DNA from 2 places in the Pseudomonas sp. MYb118 genome. Region 1 is predicted to be linked to the other one. Evidence: predicted binding sites of a transcription regulator. Region 1 holds the regulator's gene; the other holds the start of a gene.

Evidence for each region. The regulator sigma-54, encoded in region 1, starts transcription at its own class of promoters, with help from an activator protein. The targets are predictions, from matches to a motif close to ANTGGCATNNANNTTGCTNT.
Region 2: a site for sigma-54 is predicted at 5,828-5,847, ahead of glnA (type I glutamate--ammonia ligase). Genes of this name have one in related genera too.

What each region holds. Positions count from the first base shown of each region.
Region 1 is NZ_JBFRXN010000002.1:2,671,798-2,678,836, forward strand. Features, by position in the region: gene ABVN20_RS17960 (hypothetical protein) at 1-27, shown strand, start outside; gene ABVN20_RS17965 (superoxide dismutase) at 29-640, shown strand; gene ABVN20_RS17970 (ZIP family metal transporter) at 671-1,564, shown strand; gene ABVN20_RS17975 (HPr family phosphocarrier protein) at 1,613-1,885, opposite strand; gene rapZ (RNase adapter RapZ) at 1,901-2,758, opposite strand; gene ptsN (PTS IIA-like nitrogen regulatory protein PtsN) at 2,761-3,225, opposite strand; gene raiA (ribosome-associated translation inhibitor RaiA) at 3,238-3,546, opposite strand; gene ABVN20_RS17995 (RNA polymerase factor sigma-54) at 3,622-5,115, opposite strand; gene lptB (LPS export ABC transporter ATP-binding protein) at 5,298-6,023, opposite strand; gene lptA (lipopolysaccharide transport periplasmic protein LptA) at 6,024-6,572, opposite strand; gene lptC (LPS export ABC transporter periplasmic protein LptC) at 6,559-7,039, opposite strand, start outside.
Region 2 is NZ_JBFRXN010000002.1:2,064,805-2,071,843, forward strand. Features, by position in the region: gene ntrC (nitrogen regulation protein NR(I)) at 172-1,608, opposite strand; gene glnL (nitrogen regulation protein NR(II)) at 1,605-2,690, opposite strand; gene ABVN20_RS15460 (DUF4124 domain-containing protein) at 2,921-3,541, opposite strand; gene ABVN20_RS15465 (DUF4124 domain-containing protein) at 3,538-4,047, opposite strand; gene glnA (type I glutamate--ammonia ligase) at 4,327-5,733, opposite strand; gene thiI (tRNA uracil 4-sulfurtransferase ThiI) at 6,062-7,039, shown strand, end outside.

The sequences.
Region 1 (7,039 bases):
GCGCCACACCATCACGGAGTCCATTGAAATGGCTTTTACCTTGCCTGCCTTGCCGTATGCCTACGATGCCCTGGAACCGCACATTGATGCCAAGACCATGGAAATCCATTACACCAAGCATCACCAGACCTACATCAACAACCTCAATGCGGCGGTCGAGGGCACCGAGTTTGCCGAGTGGCCAGTGGAAAAGCTGGTAGCTGCCGTGAAGCAACTGCCGGAAAACCTGCGCGCCGCCGTGATCAACCAGGGCGGCGGTCATGCCAACCATTCGTTGTTCTGGGAAGTCATGGTGCCCAACGGCGGTGGCCAGCCGGACGGCGAGCTGGCCAAGGCCATCGACGAACAATTGGGCGGTCTCGAGCGCTTCAAGGAAGCCTTCACCAAGGCCGCGCTGACCCGTTTCGGCAGTGGCTGGGCCTGGCTCAGCGTGACCCCGCAGAAGACCCTGGTGGTTGAAAGCAGCGGCAACCAGGACAGCCCATTGATGAGCGGCAATACGCCGATCCTCGGTCTGGATGTCTGGGAGCATGCCTATTACCTGCAATACCAGAACCGTCGCCCTGAATACATCAACGCTTTTTACAACGTGATCAATTGGCCCGAAGTCGCTGCACGCTATCAGGCTGCACTGGTTTGAAGCTTCTATAAAAATAATCCAGGGCTGACTATGGGCACTGAAACACTGGCGATCGGAAGTGGGCGGATGTTTCGCTACGCGTTGGGATCGCTGTTATTGCTGGCGGGCATGAGCCTGCTGGTCGCCCAGGGCCTGACGTGGTTGGGGCTCGAGCCGAAACTGTTGCGCGCGTTACAGGGCGGTGCGATCTGCGCCCTGGGCACGGCATTGGGTGCCGTGCCGGTGCTGGTGATCCGGCGCATGCCCCAGGCGCTCAGTGACACCCTGCTCGGCTTCGGCGCCGGAGTGATGCTCGCGGCGACAGCGTTTTCGCTGATCGTCCCGGGCATCTCTGCGGCGGAAAACCTCGGGCTGACCCCGTGGGCGGCCAGCGGGCTGATCAGTTTCGGCATCCTGCTGGGTGCGTTCGGCCTGTTCCTGGTGGATCGGAAAGTCTCCGGTGCCTCACCGGAAATGCTCGTTGGCACACCGGAGCGCCCGGTCATCCCGCCGCGGATCTGGTTGTTCGTGTTTGCCATCATTGCCCACAACATTCCGGAAGGCATGGCCGTGGGCGTTTCGGCAGGCGGCGGCATGCCCGACGCCGATAGCCTGGCCATGGGCATTGCCTTGCAGGATGTGCCGGAAGGGCTGGTGATTGCGCTGGTCCTGGCGGGCGCGGGCATGTCGAGGATCAAGGCATTCCTGATCGGTGCGGCGTCCGGGTTGGTCGAGCCGGTGTTTGCCCTGTTGTGCGCCTGGCTGGTCAGCCTGGCTGAACTGATCCTGCCGTTGGGCCTGGCGTTGGCTGCCGGGGCGATGCTGTTGGTGGTCACCCATGAAGTCATCCCGGAGTCGCGCCGCCATGGTCACGACAAGCTGGCCAGCCTCGGGCTGCTGATCGGGTTCTGTCTGATGATGGTGATGGATACCGCGTTGGCTTAGCCGGGGAGGGGCGGCAGTGGGGCAAGCCCGCTGCCGCAGGCTGCTGACTTATTCGCCTTCGTCAAAATAGTTGTTGATCAACGCCACCAGCGCATCGAGCGCTTCCTGTTCCTGTTCGCCTTCAGTGCTCAGATGGATTTTGGTGCCCTTGCCGGCGGCGAGCATCATCATGGCCATGATGCTTTTGCCGTCGACCATGGACGCCGGGGTGCGCCCGGCCCTGATCTGGCAAGGAAACTGACCGGCCACGCCGACGAATTTGGCGGAAGCACGGGCATGCAGGCCCAGCTTGTTGATGATTTCGATTTCCAGAGCAGGCATCGCGATGTGAATCCTTTAGGTGAGGTCGCGGTGGCGGACCTGGACATTCTTCAGGGATTTTTGCAGGACCTGACCCAGGCGCTCGGTCAGGTAGACGGAGCGGTGGTGCCCGCCCGTGCAGCCAATGGCAATGGTGACATAGGCGCGGTTGCTGGCGGCGAAGCGGGGCAGCCATTTGAGCAGGTAGGAGGAAATGTCCTGGAACATCTCCTCGACATCCGGCTGGGCGGCCAGGTATTCGGCAACGGGTTGATCGAGGCCGGATTGCTCGCGTAGCTCCGGCTTCCAGTAAGGGTTGGGCAGGCACCGCACGTCGAACACCAGGTCGGCGTCCACCGGCATGCCACGCTTGAACCCGAACGACTCCACCAGGAACGCCGTACCGGGCTCCGGCTGGTTCAGCAGGCGCAGCTTGATGGTGTCGCGCAACTGGTACAGGTTCAGACTGGTGGTGTTGACCTTGAGGTCGGCGAGGTCGGCGATCGGCCCCAGCAGATTGGTCTCGTCGTTGATCGCCTCGGCCAGCGAGCGATTGGCGCTGCTCAGCGGGTGGCGGCGACGGGTTTCCGAAAAACGCTTGAGCAAGGTCTCTTCGTCGGCATCCAGGTACAGGACATCGCACTGGATGTGCCGGCTGCGGACTTCCTCGAGCAGTTCGGGAAAACGGGTCAGGTGGCTTGGCAGGTTGCGCGCGTCGATGGACACGGCCACCAGCGGTTGCGACAGTTCGGTATGGATCAGCGCGCGTTCGGCCAGTTCCGGCAGCAACCCGGCGGGCAGGTTGTCGATGCAGTAGTAACCGTTGTCCTCGAGCACGTCGAGCGCGGTACTTTTACCTGAGCCGGAGCGACCACTGACGATGATCAAGCGCATGATTAGTGCCCGTTTTGCTCGTCCAGGACAACCTGATACAAGGCTTCATTGCTCGCGGCGCTGCGCAGGCGATCACGGACTTCCTTGCGATCGAGCATGCTGGCGATCTGACGGAGCAATTCAAGGTGCGCATCGGTAGCGGCTTCCGGGACCAGCAGGACGAACAGCAGGTCCACCGGAGCGCCGTCGATGGCGTCGAAGTCGATGGGAGCATCCAGGTGCATCAGGGCACTGATGGGCGAGGTGCAACCCTTGAGTCGGCAGTGCGGGATGGCGATACCGTTGCCAAAACCGGTCGAGCCGAGTTTTTCACGGGCGATCAGCGCCTCGAAGACATCTTGCATCTCCAGATCGGGGACTTCCCGGGCGATCAGGTTGGCAATTTGTTCGAGGGCTTTCTTTTTGCTGCCACCCGGCACGTTCACCAGGGAACGGCCGGGGGTCAGGATGCTTTCAAGTCGGATCATGGGTAGGGAGTGTTAACGACCGGTTGCGCCCTGGAGGAGGCTCTGGGTCTTTTCCTTATGCTTTTTGAGTTGTTTATCCAGCTTGTCGGTCAGTGCGTCGATGGCCGCGTACATGTCGGTATGTTCCGCGTTGGCGACCACTTCACCGCCAGGAATATGCAGGGTGGCTTCGATTTTCTGTTTGAGCTTTTCGACGGTCATCGTGACCTGGACATTGGTGATCTTGTCGAAGTGTCGCTCCAGCCGATCGAGTTTTTCGCCGATGTAGGTGCGAAGAGGTTCGGTCACTTCCAGTTGGTGTCCACTGATGTTGACTTGCATACAGCTTCTCCTTCGTTGCCAGTGCATAAAGCGGCAGGCACTGATTACCTGCCACTGGAACGCTGTGGCGTGGCTCTACATCAACCGCTTGCGTTCGCTCGAAGGCGCGATCCCGAGGGATTCGCGGTACTTGGCGACGGTGCGGCGAGCCACCTGAATGCCTTGTGCCTCCAGTAAACCAGCGATCTTGCTGTCACTCAACGGCTTTTTCTGATTTTCCGCGGCAACCAGTTTTTTGATGATCGCGCGGATCGCCGTGGACGAGCATTCGCCGCCTTCGGAGGTGCTGACGTGGCTGGAGAAAAAGTATTTCAGTTCATAAATGCCCCGTGGGGTGTGCATGAACTTCTGGGTGGTCACCCGGGAAATCGTCGATTCGTGCATGCCCACCGCCTCGGCGATGTCGTGCAGGACCAGCGGTTTCATCGCTTCGTCGCCGTACTCCAGAAAACCGCGCTGATGCTCGACGATCTGGGTGGCAACTTTCATCAGGGTTTCGTTGCGGCTCTGCAGGCTCTTGATGAACCAGCGGGCTTCCTGCAACTGATTGCGCATGAAGGTGTTGTCGGCGCTGGTATCGGCGCGGCGGACAAAACCGGCGTACTGGGCGTTGACCCGCAGCCGTGGCACGGACTCCTGGTTGAGCTCCACCAGCCAGCGCTCGTTGTCCTTGCGCACGATCACGTCGGGCACGACGTACTCGGCTTCGGTGGACTCGATCTGCGAGCCCGGACGCGGGTTGAGGCTCTGGACCAGCTCGATGACCTGGCGCAGTTCATCTTCCTTGAGCTTCATGCGGCGCATCAGTTGGCTGTAGTCGCGGCTGCCGAGCAGGTCGATGTAGTCGGTGACCAGGCGCTTGGCCTCGGCCAGCCAGGGCGTCTTGGCGGGCAGCTGGCGCAATTGCAGCAGCAGGCATTCGCCAAGGTTGCGGGCGGCGATGCCAGCCGGTTCGAATTGCTGGATGCGGTGCAGGACGGCTTCGATTTCGTCCAGTTCGATATCCAGTTCCGGATCGAAGGCTTCGAGGATTTCTTCGAGGGTTTCGTCCAGGTAGCCCTGATTGTTGATGCAGTCGATCAGGGTCACGGCGATCAGGCGATCGGTGTCGGACATCGGCGCCAGGTTGAGTTGCCACAGCAGGTGGCTTTGCAGGCTTTCGCCGGCCGATGTGCGGGTGGTGAAGTCCCACTCGTCGTCATCGTTGCTCGGCAGGCTGCTGGCGCTGGTCTGGTAAACGTCTTCCCAGGCGGTGTCGACGGGCAGTTCGTTGGGAATGCGCTCGTTCCAGTCGCCTTCCTCGAGGTTGTCGACCGTCGGTGTGCTTTCCTGGTAGGAGGGTTCCTGAATCTCGCTGTTCGGCTTTTGTTCGACGTTGTCGGCCATCGGGTCGGAGTTGTCGAAGTCGTCGCCTTCCTCCTGGCGTTCGAGCATCGGATTGGACTCCAGGGCCTCCTGGATTTCCTGTTGCAGGTCCAGGGTCGACAATTGGAGCAGGCGGATGGCCTGTTGCAGCTGCGGTGTCATCGTCAGCTGCTGGCCCATTCTCAAGACTAGCGATGGTTTCATGGCAGGGGCTTAACACCTTTTTCCGGCGCACATGCGCCATCCACTACAGGGCGCCGGAGCGCCAAACATAAGCAAATTATATGCCCGAAACAGCAGCGTTTGCCTAGAGCGCTGTAACAATAAAAAAGTCTTGATTTTTCATCGTTACCAGCGCTCGACCGACCTGTCGGATACCTCGACGCTTACAGGCGGAACTCGTGGCCCAGATACACTTCCTTGACCAGATCGTTGGCCAGGATGGTGGCAGAGTCGCCCTCGGCGATCAGTTGGCCATCGTTGACGATATAGGCGGTTTCGCAGATGTCCAGGGTCTCACGGACGTTGTGGTCAGTGATCAGCACGCCAATGCCCTTGGCCTTGAGGTGATGGATGATCTGCTTGATGTCGCCGACGGAAATCGGGTCCACGCCGGCGAAAGGTTCGTCGAGGAGGATGAATTTCGGGCTGGTGGCCAGGGCGCGGGCGATTTCCACGCGGCGGCGTTCACCACCGGACAGGCTCATGCCGAGGTTGTCGCGGATGTGGCTGATGTGGAATTCCTGCAGCAGGCTTTCCAGTTCCTTGCGACGACCGGCCTTGTCGAGTTCCTTGCGGGTCTCGAGGATCGCCATGATGTTGTCGGCGACCGAGAGCTTGCGGAAAATCGAGGCTTCCTGCGGCAGGTAGCCGATACCGGCCTTGGCGCGACCGTGCATCGGCTGGTGGCTGACGTCCAGGTCGTCGATCAGCACGCGGCCCTGATCGGCCTGCACCAGGCCGACGATCATGTAGAAGCAGGTGGTCTTGCCGGCGCCGTTGGGGCCGAGCAGGCCGACGATCTGACCGCTGTCGATGGACAGGCTGACGTCGCGCACGACCTGGCGGCTCTTGTAGCTCTTGGCCAGATGCTGAGCTTTCAGAGTTGCCATTTACGGGGCCTTTTGCTCATCGGTTTTCTTTTTCGGCTGGATCACCATGTCGATACGCGGACGCGATTCGGTCACGTTGGCGCCTGTGGCGCGGCCGGCGGTAGCAAGCTTCTTGTTGGTGTCATAGACGATTTTCTCGCCCTGGGTCACGTTGCCGTCCTTGTCGATCACTTTGGCGCGGTCGATCAGGACGACGCGGTCCTGCTGGGCGTGGTACTGGATGGTGACGCCGTAGCCCTGCACCGGCTTGGTGTCGCCCGCCGTCTGCAGTTGTTCGAAGTAGGCGAGGTTGCCCACCGAGGTCACCACGTCGATGTCGCCGTTCGGAGCACGGGTCATGGTCACCTTGTTGCCGGTCACCTTCATCGAGCCCTGGGTGATGATCACGTCGCCGGTGTAGGTGGCAACGCCATTCTTGTCGTCCAGTTGGGCATCGTCGGCCTGGATACGGATAGGCTGCTGCTGATCGTTCGGCAGAGACCAGGCGCTCACGCTTCCCAGTGCTGCGCTCAGACCGAGCAAAATAGGGAGGGTTTTAACGAGCCTCATACTGTCCTCTTACGTTCGATAGCAGGTGAATCCTGCTGTCCTTCAAATAGGCTTTCATTCCTACGCCAGTCGATACGCCACCAGCGCCGTCGATTCTAACGGGTTGCTGGGTCTGCGCATATTGCTCCTGCGGGAACACCGTCATGCGAGTGGAGGTGATCAGGGTGTCGCGGTTCTTTTCGTCGGTGCGCTTGACGCGTACGTTGTCGATCAGCTCGACCTCGGTGCCGCCGGGGTTCACTTCGCCACGGTCACTGGTCACGTGCCAGGGGTAATCGGTGCCACGGTACATGTTCAGGTCGGGCTTGGTGACCAGCGTGATATCGGTGGCCTTGACGTGCTCGGCCTTGTCGGACGTCATCTCGTACTGCACGCGCCCGTCTTCAAGGTATTGCAGGGTGTGCGTGTTGGTCGCGTACCAGTCGATGGGACTGTCTTCGACCTTGGCCACCGGCTTGTCGAGAAAG
Region 2 (7,039 bases), 610 kb from region 1:
ATTGCAGGTCAGGGTGCTTTGCGGTGGTGCATGCGGCCCCCAAAAGCATCGCGGGCAAGCCCGCTCCCACAATGGCCCAGGTGATCCACAAATCGTGTTCACACCCCATTACCCTGTAGGAGCGGGCTTGCCCGCGATTGGATCTGACCGACAATAAAGAGCTCGGGCTATTCAGCCCTCATCCCCCTCATCATCATCCCCACCATCGACCTTCATCCCCAGCTCCTTGATCTTGCGCGTCAGGGTATTACGCCCCCAACCCAGCAACACCGCCGCATCACGACGACGGCCAGCGGTGTGCTTGAGCGCGGTCTCGATCATGATCCGTTCGAAGGCCGGCACGGCGCTGTCGAGCAGGCTCGACTGGCCGCGAGCCAGCGCCTGGTCAGCCCATTGGCGCAGCGCCTGCTCCCAGTTGGTCACCGGCGCCGAGTCCTGCGGCAGGTTCAGCAGTTCAGGCGGCAGGTCGCTGATGTGCACCTCGCGACCGGAAGCCATGACCGTGATCCAGCGGCAGGTGTTCTCCAACTGGCGAACGTTGCCGCCCCACGGCAGGTTCTTCAGGTATTCCTCGGTTTCGCTTTTCAGCAACTTCGGCTCGACCGCCAGTTCCTGCGCGGCTCGGCTGAGGAAATGCTTGGCGAGGGTCGGGATGTCTTCGCGACGGTCCGACAGCCGTGGGATGTGGATGCGAATCACGTTGAGGCGGTGGAACAGGTCTTCGCGGAATTTCCCGGCGTGCACCAGGGTTTCCAGGTTCTGGTGGGTCGCGGCGATGATGCGCACATCGACCTTCACCGGCACATGACCGCCGACGCGGTAGAACTCGCCGTCGGCCAGCACGCGTAGCAGGCGAGTCTGGGTGTCTGCCGGCATGTCGCCGATCTCGTCGAGGAACAGCGTGCCACCGTCGGCCTGTTCGAAGCGCCCACGGCGCAGGTTGGCCGCGCCGGTGAACGCGCCTTTTTCATGGCCGAACAGCTCGGACTCCATCAGGTCCTTGGGGATCGCGGCCATGTTCAGGGCAATGAACGGCGACGCCGCCCGTGGGCTGTGGCGGTGCAGGGCATGGGCGACCAGCTCTTTACCGGTCCCGGATTCGCCGTTGATCAGCACCGTGATGTTGGAGTGGCTCAAGCGCCCGATGGCGCGAAACACTTCCTGCATCGCCGGTGCTTCGCCAATGATTTCCGGGGTGCGGGTCAGGGTCGGCACCACTTCCAGGCCTTGCTGTTCCTGGGCGTGCTGGTTGGCACGCTTGACCAGCGACACCGCCTCGTCCACATCGAACGGCTTGGGCAGGTACTCGAAGGCGCCGCCCTGATAGGAGGCGACAGCGCTGTCCAGGTCGGAGTGCGCGGTCATGATGATCACCGGCAACCGTGGGTGTTGCTCGCGAATCCGCGCCAGCAGGTCCAGGCCACTGGCCCCGGGCATGCGGATATCGGAAATGATCACGTCCGGCTGCTGGCGCGCCAGGCGGCTCATCACGCCATCGGCGCTGTCGAAGCTCTGGGTGGTCATGCCTTCCTGTTGCAGGGCTTTTTCCAGGACCCAGCGGATAGAACGGTCGTCATCGACGATCCACACGGTTTCACTACGGCTCATGTCGATGTGGCTCCTTGTTCCAGTGGCAGAAAGATCGAGAAGGTGGTGTGGCCTGGGTGGCTGTCACATTCGATCAGGCCCTGGTGCTGGCTGATGATGTTCTGGGTAATGGCCAGGCCGAGTCCGGTACCGTCCGGACGACCGCTGACCATGGGAAAGAAAATGGTTTCCTGGAGTTCCGCAGGAATGCCCGGGCCGTTGTCGATAATCTCGATCTTGGTCACCAGGCGATGGCGCACGTGGCCGATGGTGAACTGGCGCATGGCGCGGGTGCGCAGGGTGATACGGCCCAGGCGCAGCTCGTTCTGGCTGCTGATGGCCTGCATCGCGTTGCGCACAATGTTCAGCACCGCCTGGATCATCTGTTCGCGATCAATCAACACGTCGGGAATGCTCGGGTCGTAATCGCGCACCAGAGTGATGCAGCCCTGGCTTTCGGCTTCGACCAGTTGGCTGACGCGCTCCAGCACTTCGTGAACGTTGCACATGGCCAGTGACGGCAGCTTGTTGGAGCCGAGCATGCGATCGACCAGGTTTCGCAGGCGATCGGCTTCCTCGATGATCACGTTGGTGTAGTCACGCAGGCTGTCTTCGGGCAGCTCGCGGGCCAGCAATTGCGCGGCGCCACGGATGCCACCCAGCGGGTTCTTGATCTCGTGGGCGAGGCCGCGCACCAGCATCTTGCTGGTTTCCTGTTTCGACAGCTGCGCCTCTTCCTTGGTGATGCGCAGGAGGCGATCGCGCGGATGGACTTCCAGCAACAGCAGGGTGGCGCCGTTGGCCAGGATCGGTGTCACTGCGTAGTCGACGGTCAGGGTCTGGCCGGTGAGGGCGGTGAGCATCGCTTCGCGCTTGGTGAACGGGTGCGCCTGCTCGACCGCCTGGCGCAGGGAATTCAGCGCTTCGGTGGATTCGGTGAACAGCTCGCTGATGAATTGCCCATGGCTGCGCTGGCCGCTGATGGCCAGGAGCATTTCCGCTGCCGGGTTCATGTACTCGAGGCGCAGTTCGTCGTCGAGCAGGATGGTGGCCGTGGTCAAGTTGTCGAGTAGCAATCGGTGCAGTGCGTCGCTAATGGTCATCTGGACCTCTTTTGGAGCAGGGCGCGCGCATGGATACCGCGCTGATGCATGGAAAATGCAAAAACCAAACCAAGGCTCCGAAAAGAAGCGTTTGGCGCCTGAAACAGGCGTTTGACGCTCAATGTTGTGGCGTTATGCCAGCTTTTACGGGTGTTTTCGAACCAAAATGGGCTGGTACGTGAATGCGGTGCAGGCATTTGCACCAATATAGTGCGTAAAGCGAGATGGCGTCAGAAGAAGGGCAGGAAGGTGCTTTTTTCTTCTTCCGGTTTGTCCTTGAGCGGGCATTCCGGTCGCTGGCCGTAGTCGGTCAGCGTGCAGGGCTGGACTTTGCGTTTCTGCGCAAGGGAGATGCGTTGCATGTGGAAGGGTTGATTGGCCGTGCGTTCGACCGTGCGCCCCTGCTCGTCGAGAATCTCGATGGACAGTTGATGACTGCCGCGATCAATGTTGGAAAGGGCGAACACCGGGCTGGGGCCGGGTTCGGCGGTGGGTTGGCCGTCGAGGAGCAGGCGGTAGCGATGGCCGGCTTGCAGGCCGGGTTCGCTGGTGATGCTGACGATCAGCTCGCCGGTGCTGCTGCGGATGGTGGCGTCGGGTTCGGGGATCAGGACCCTGAGCATGTTGTAGTGGAATACGGCCTTGGGCGCGGCGTTCTTCTCGGTTTTCGGCGGTGGCGCGGCGGTCGGGGTGGCAGACATGCGATTGCTCTTGGTCAGTGGCACTCGCTTGGCGTTGCTGGTCCCCGGTTGATCGGTAAACACCCGATTGCCTTCGGCATCGGTGTAGGTGAACACCTCGGCGGATACGGGCAGCGCGATCAGGCAGGCGCTGAGCAACCACACTCTCACGGCTTATGCACCCGTTGCAGGGTGAAGGTCACGCTGGGGCTCTGCTGGACGACGTTTTCCCCGTCGATCACCTGCACCGCCAGGCTGTGGGTGCCGCGATCAATGTTGACCAGTTGCAGGATCGGCACGTTGCTCGGCTGGCCGTATGGCTGATCGTCCAGCAGCAGGCGCAACAGATGCGGGCCTTGCAGTCTGGGCTTGATCAGTACGGTGACGGTGAAGGTGCCATTGTTGGCGCGCAGGGCTTCGCTGGTGGGCAGGTTGGTCAGCTCCAGCACCTCGTAGGCACTGCGCGGGCGCTCACTGCTGGACGCTTCGGCTGGCGGAGCCGGCGGCGCCTGGCGCTCCACGCTGTTGAGTGGTGGCAATTCGACCGGCTGCGCCTGCACGCCATCCGGTGGTTGATTGCTGTAGGCGGTGTTGCCGGCAGCGTCGGTGTACTTGTAGATCTGCGCTGCGGCGGGCAGAGCGATCAGCAGCAGGATGAGCAGAAAACCACGACCCATGAACTCGACCAGAAATGAAGGCGTTGGGTTGCAGCATAGGTCAGGGTTGGGGGAATTCTCCAGCATAAGGCTTAACTGTGGGAGCGAGCCTGCTCGCGATGAACGATAACGCGGACTTCCTGAAGGCTTGCATCGCCTGTGCATTTTTCGCGAGCAGGTCGAATCGTCGCACCGTCGCTCCCACAGAGAGCCCGACAGGCGCTTTGATGGCGGGCATAAAAAAGGCCTCCCGAAGGAGGCCTCTCTTTTTGTCACGCCGCTTGCGCAGGCGACAAGGTATCAGCAGCTGTAGTACAGGTCGTATTCCAGCGGGTGTACGAAGGTACGGACCTTGATTTCTTCTTCGCTTTTAAGAGCGATGTAAGCGTCGATGAAGTCGTCGGAGAACACGCCGCCCTTGGTCAGGAACGCACGGCCCTTGTCCAGCTCTTCCAGGGCTTCTTTCAGGCTGCCGCAAACTTGTGGGATCTCTTTGGCCTCTTCAGGCGGCAGGTCGTACAGGTTTTTGTCAGCAGCATCGCCAGGGTGGATCTTGTTCTGGATGCCGTCCAGGCCAGCCATCAGCAGTGCAGCGAACGCCAGGTACGGGTTGGCTGCTGGATCCGGGAAGCGTGCTTCGATACGGCGGGCTTTCGGGCTCGACACGTAAGGAATACGGATCGAAGCGGAACGGTTGCGAGCCGAGTAGGCCAGCATTACCGGAGCTTCGAAGCCTGGTACCAGACGCTTGTAGGAGTTGGTAGCCGGGTTGGTGAAGCCGTTCAGGGCCTTACCGTGCTTGATGATACCGCCGATGAAGTACAGGGCGGTGTCGGACAGGCCGGCATAACCTTCACCTGCGAAGGTGTTCTTGCCATCTTTCCAGATGGACATGTGCACGTGCATACCCGAACCGTTGTCACCGTACAGCGGCTTAGGCATGAAGGTAGCGGTGCGGCCGTAAGCGTCGGCAACGTTGTGCACGACGTACTTCAGGGTTTGGGTTTCGTCGGCTTTCTTCACCAGGGTGTTGAACTTGACGCCGATTTCGTTCTGGCCGGCAGTTGCCACTTCGTGGTGGTGAACTTCGACGGTCAGGCCCATTTCTTCCAGTGCGTTGCACATGGAGGTACGGATTTCGTGGTCGTGGTCGAACGGTGGAACCGGGAAGTAGCCGCCTTTGACGCCTGGACGGTGGCCCTTGTTGCCGCCTTCCACGTCCTGGTCGGACATCCACGAACCTTGTTCGGAGTAGATCTTGAACATCGAGCCCGAGATGTCGGACTTGAATTTCACCTGGTCGAAGATGAAGAACTCTGGCTCTGGACCGGCGAATACGGTGTCACCGATGGCGGTGGCCTTCAGGTACTCTTCGGCGCGCTTGGCGATCGCACGTGGGTCGCGGTCGTAGCCCTGCATGCTCGAAGGTTCGATGATGTCGCAGACCAGGATCAGGGTCGGCTCTTCGGTGAACGGGTCCAGGACGGCGGTATCGTCTACCGGCATCAGGATCATGTCGGAAGCTTCGATGCCTTTCCAGCCAGCGATGGAGGAACCGTCGAACATCTTGCCGACTTCGAAGAAGTCGTCATCCAGCGCGTCGCGAGCCGGCATGGTCACGTGGTGCTGAGTGCCGCGGGTGTCCGTGAAGCGCAGATCAATCCACTTGACGTCATGATCTTTAATGAGTTGAACCGACTTCGACATACTGTCCTCCGGGGTGGCTTAGGGCGGGTAGTGGATGCCCATAATGTTTGTGATGCCGGCGCGAATACTCTGCCAAGGCAACCTGCCTCACAAGGGAGCAAATTGCATGCCAGTGCCCCAGCATGGGTTTTTCGCCCCAATATCACGTTTATAAAGGCTTGCAGGCGCAAAACCGCAAAATTATCGCCCTACAATGTAGCGCCATAATTCATAAATGACCTGTTTTGGTGCACGCAAAACCTTATGCACATTAATTGGTTAAACCTTGAGCAATTTCCGCTATAATCCGCGCCCCCCTTTTTCGGCAGGCCCTGCGCGCGCTGTTTTCATGAAACTAATCGTAAAAGTCTTCCCCGAGATCACCATCAAGAGCCGCCCGGTACGGACGCGTTTCATCCGTCAGCTGGCCAAGAACATCCGTGCCGTGCTCCGCGATCTGGACCCGGCTGTGGTGGTGAACGGCGTGTGGGACAACCTCGAGCTGGAAACCCGCGTAGAAGACCCCAAGGCCCTGAAAGAGATGGGCGAGCGCCTGAGCTGCATGCCGGGCATCGCGCATTTCCTGCAGATCGACGAATACCCGCTGGGCGATTTCGACGACATCGTCGAGAAGTGCAAGCAGCACTACGGTGATGCACTGGCCGGCAAGATCTTCTCGGTGCGCTGCAAGCGTGCCGGCAAGCACCCGTTCAGCTCGATCGACATCGAGAAGTACGTCGGCAGCCAGTTGCGCCGTCAGTGCGGTGCCGCCGGGATCGACCTGAAAAAGCCGGAAATCGAAGTTCGTATCGAAGTTCGCGACCAACGGTTGTTTGTCATCCACAGCCAGCACAATGGCATCGGTGGTTATCCGCTGGGTGCCCTGGAGCAGACGCTGGTGCTGATGTCCGGTGGTTTCGACTCCACCGTGGCGGCCTACCAGATCATGCGCCGCGGGTTGATGGCGCACTTCTGCTTCTTCAACCTGGGTGGGCGTGCCCACGAACTGGGTGTGATGGAAGTCGCGCATTTCATCTGGAAGAAGTACGGCAGCTCGCAACGCGTGTTATTTGTCAGTGTGCCGTTCGAGGAAGTGCTGGGCGAAATTCTCGGCAAAGTCGATAACAGTCATATGGGCGTGGTATTGAAGCGTATGATGTTGCGCGCTTCCTCGCAGATTGCCGAGCGCCTGCACATCGACGCGCTGGTGACCGGCGAAGCGATCTCCCAGGTGTCGAGCCAGACGTTGCCGAACCTGTCCGTGATCGACTGCGTGACCGACAAGCTGGTGCTGCGCCCGCTGATCGCCAGTCACAAGCAGGACATC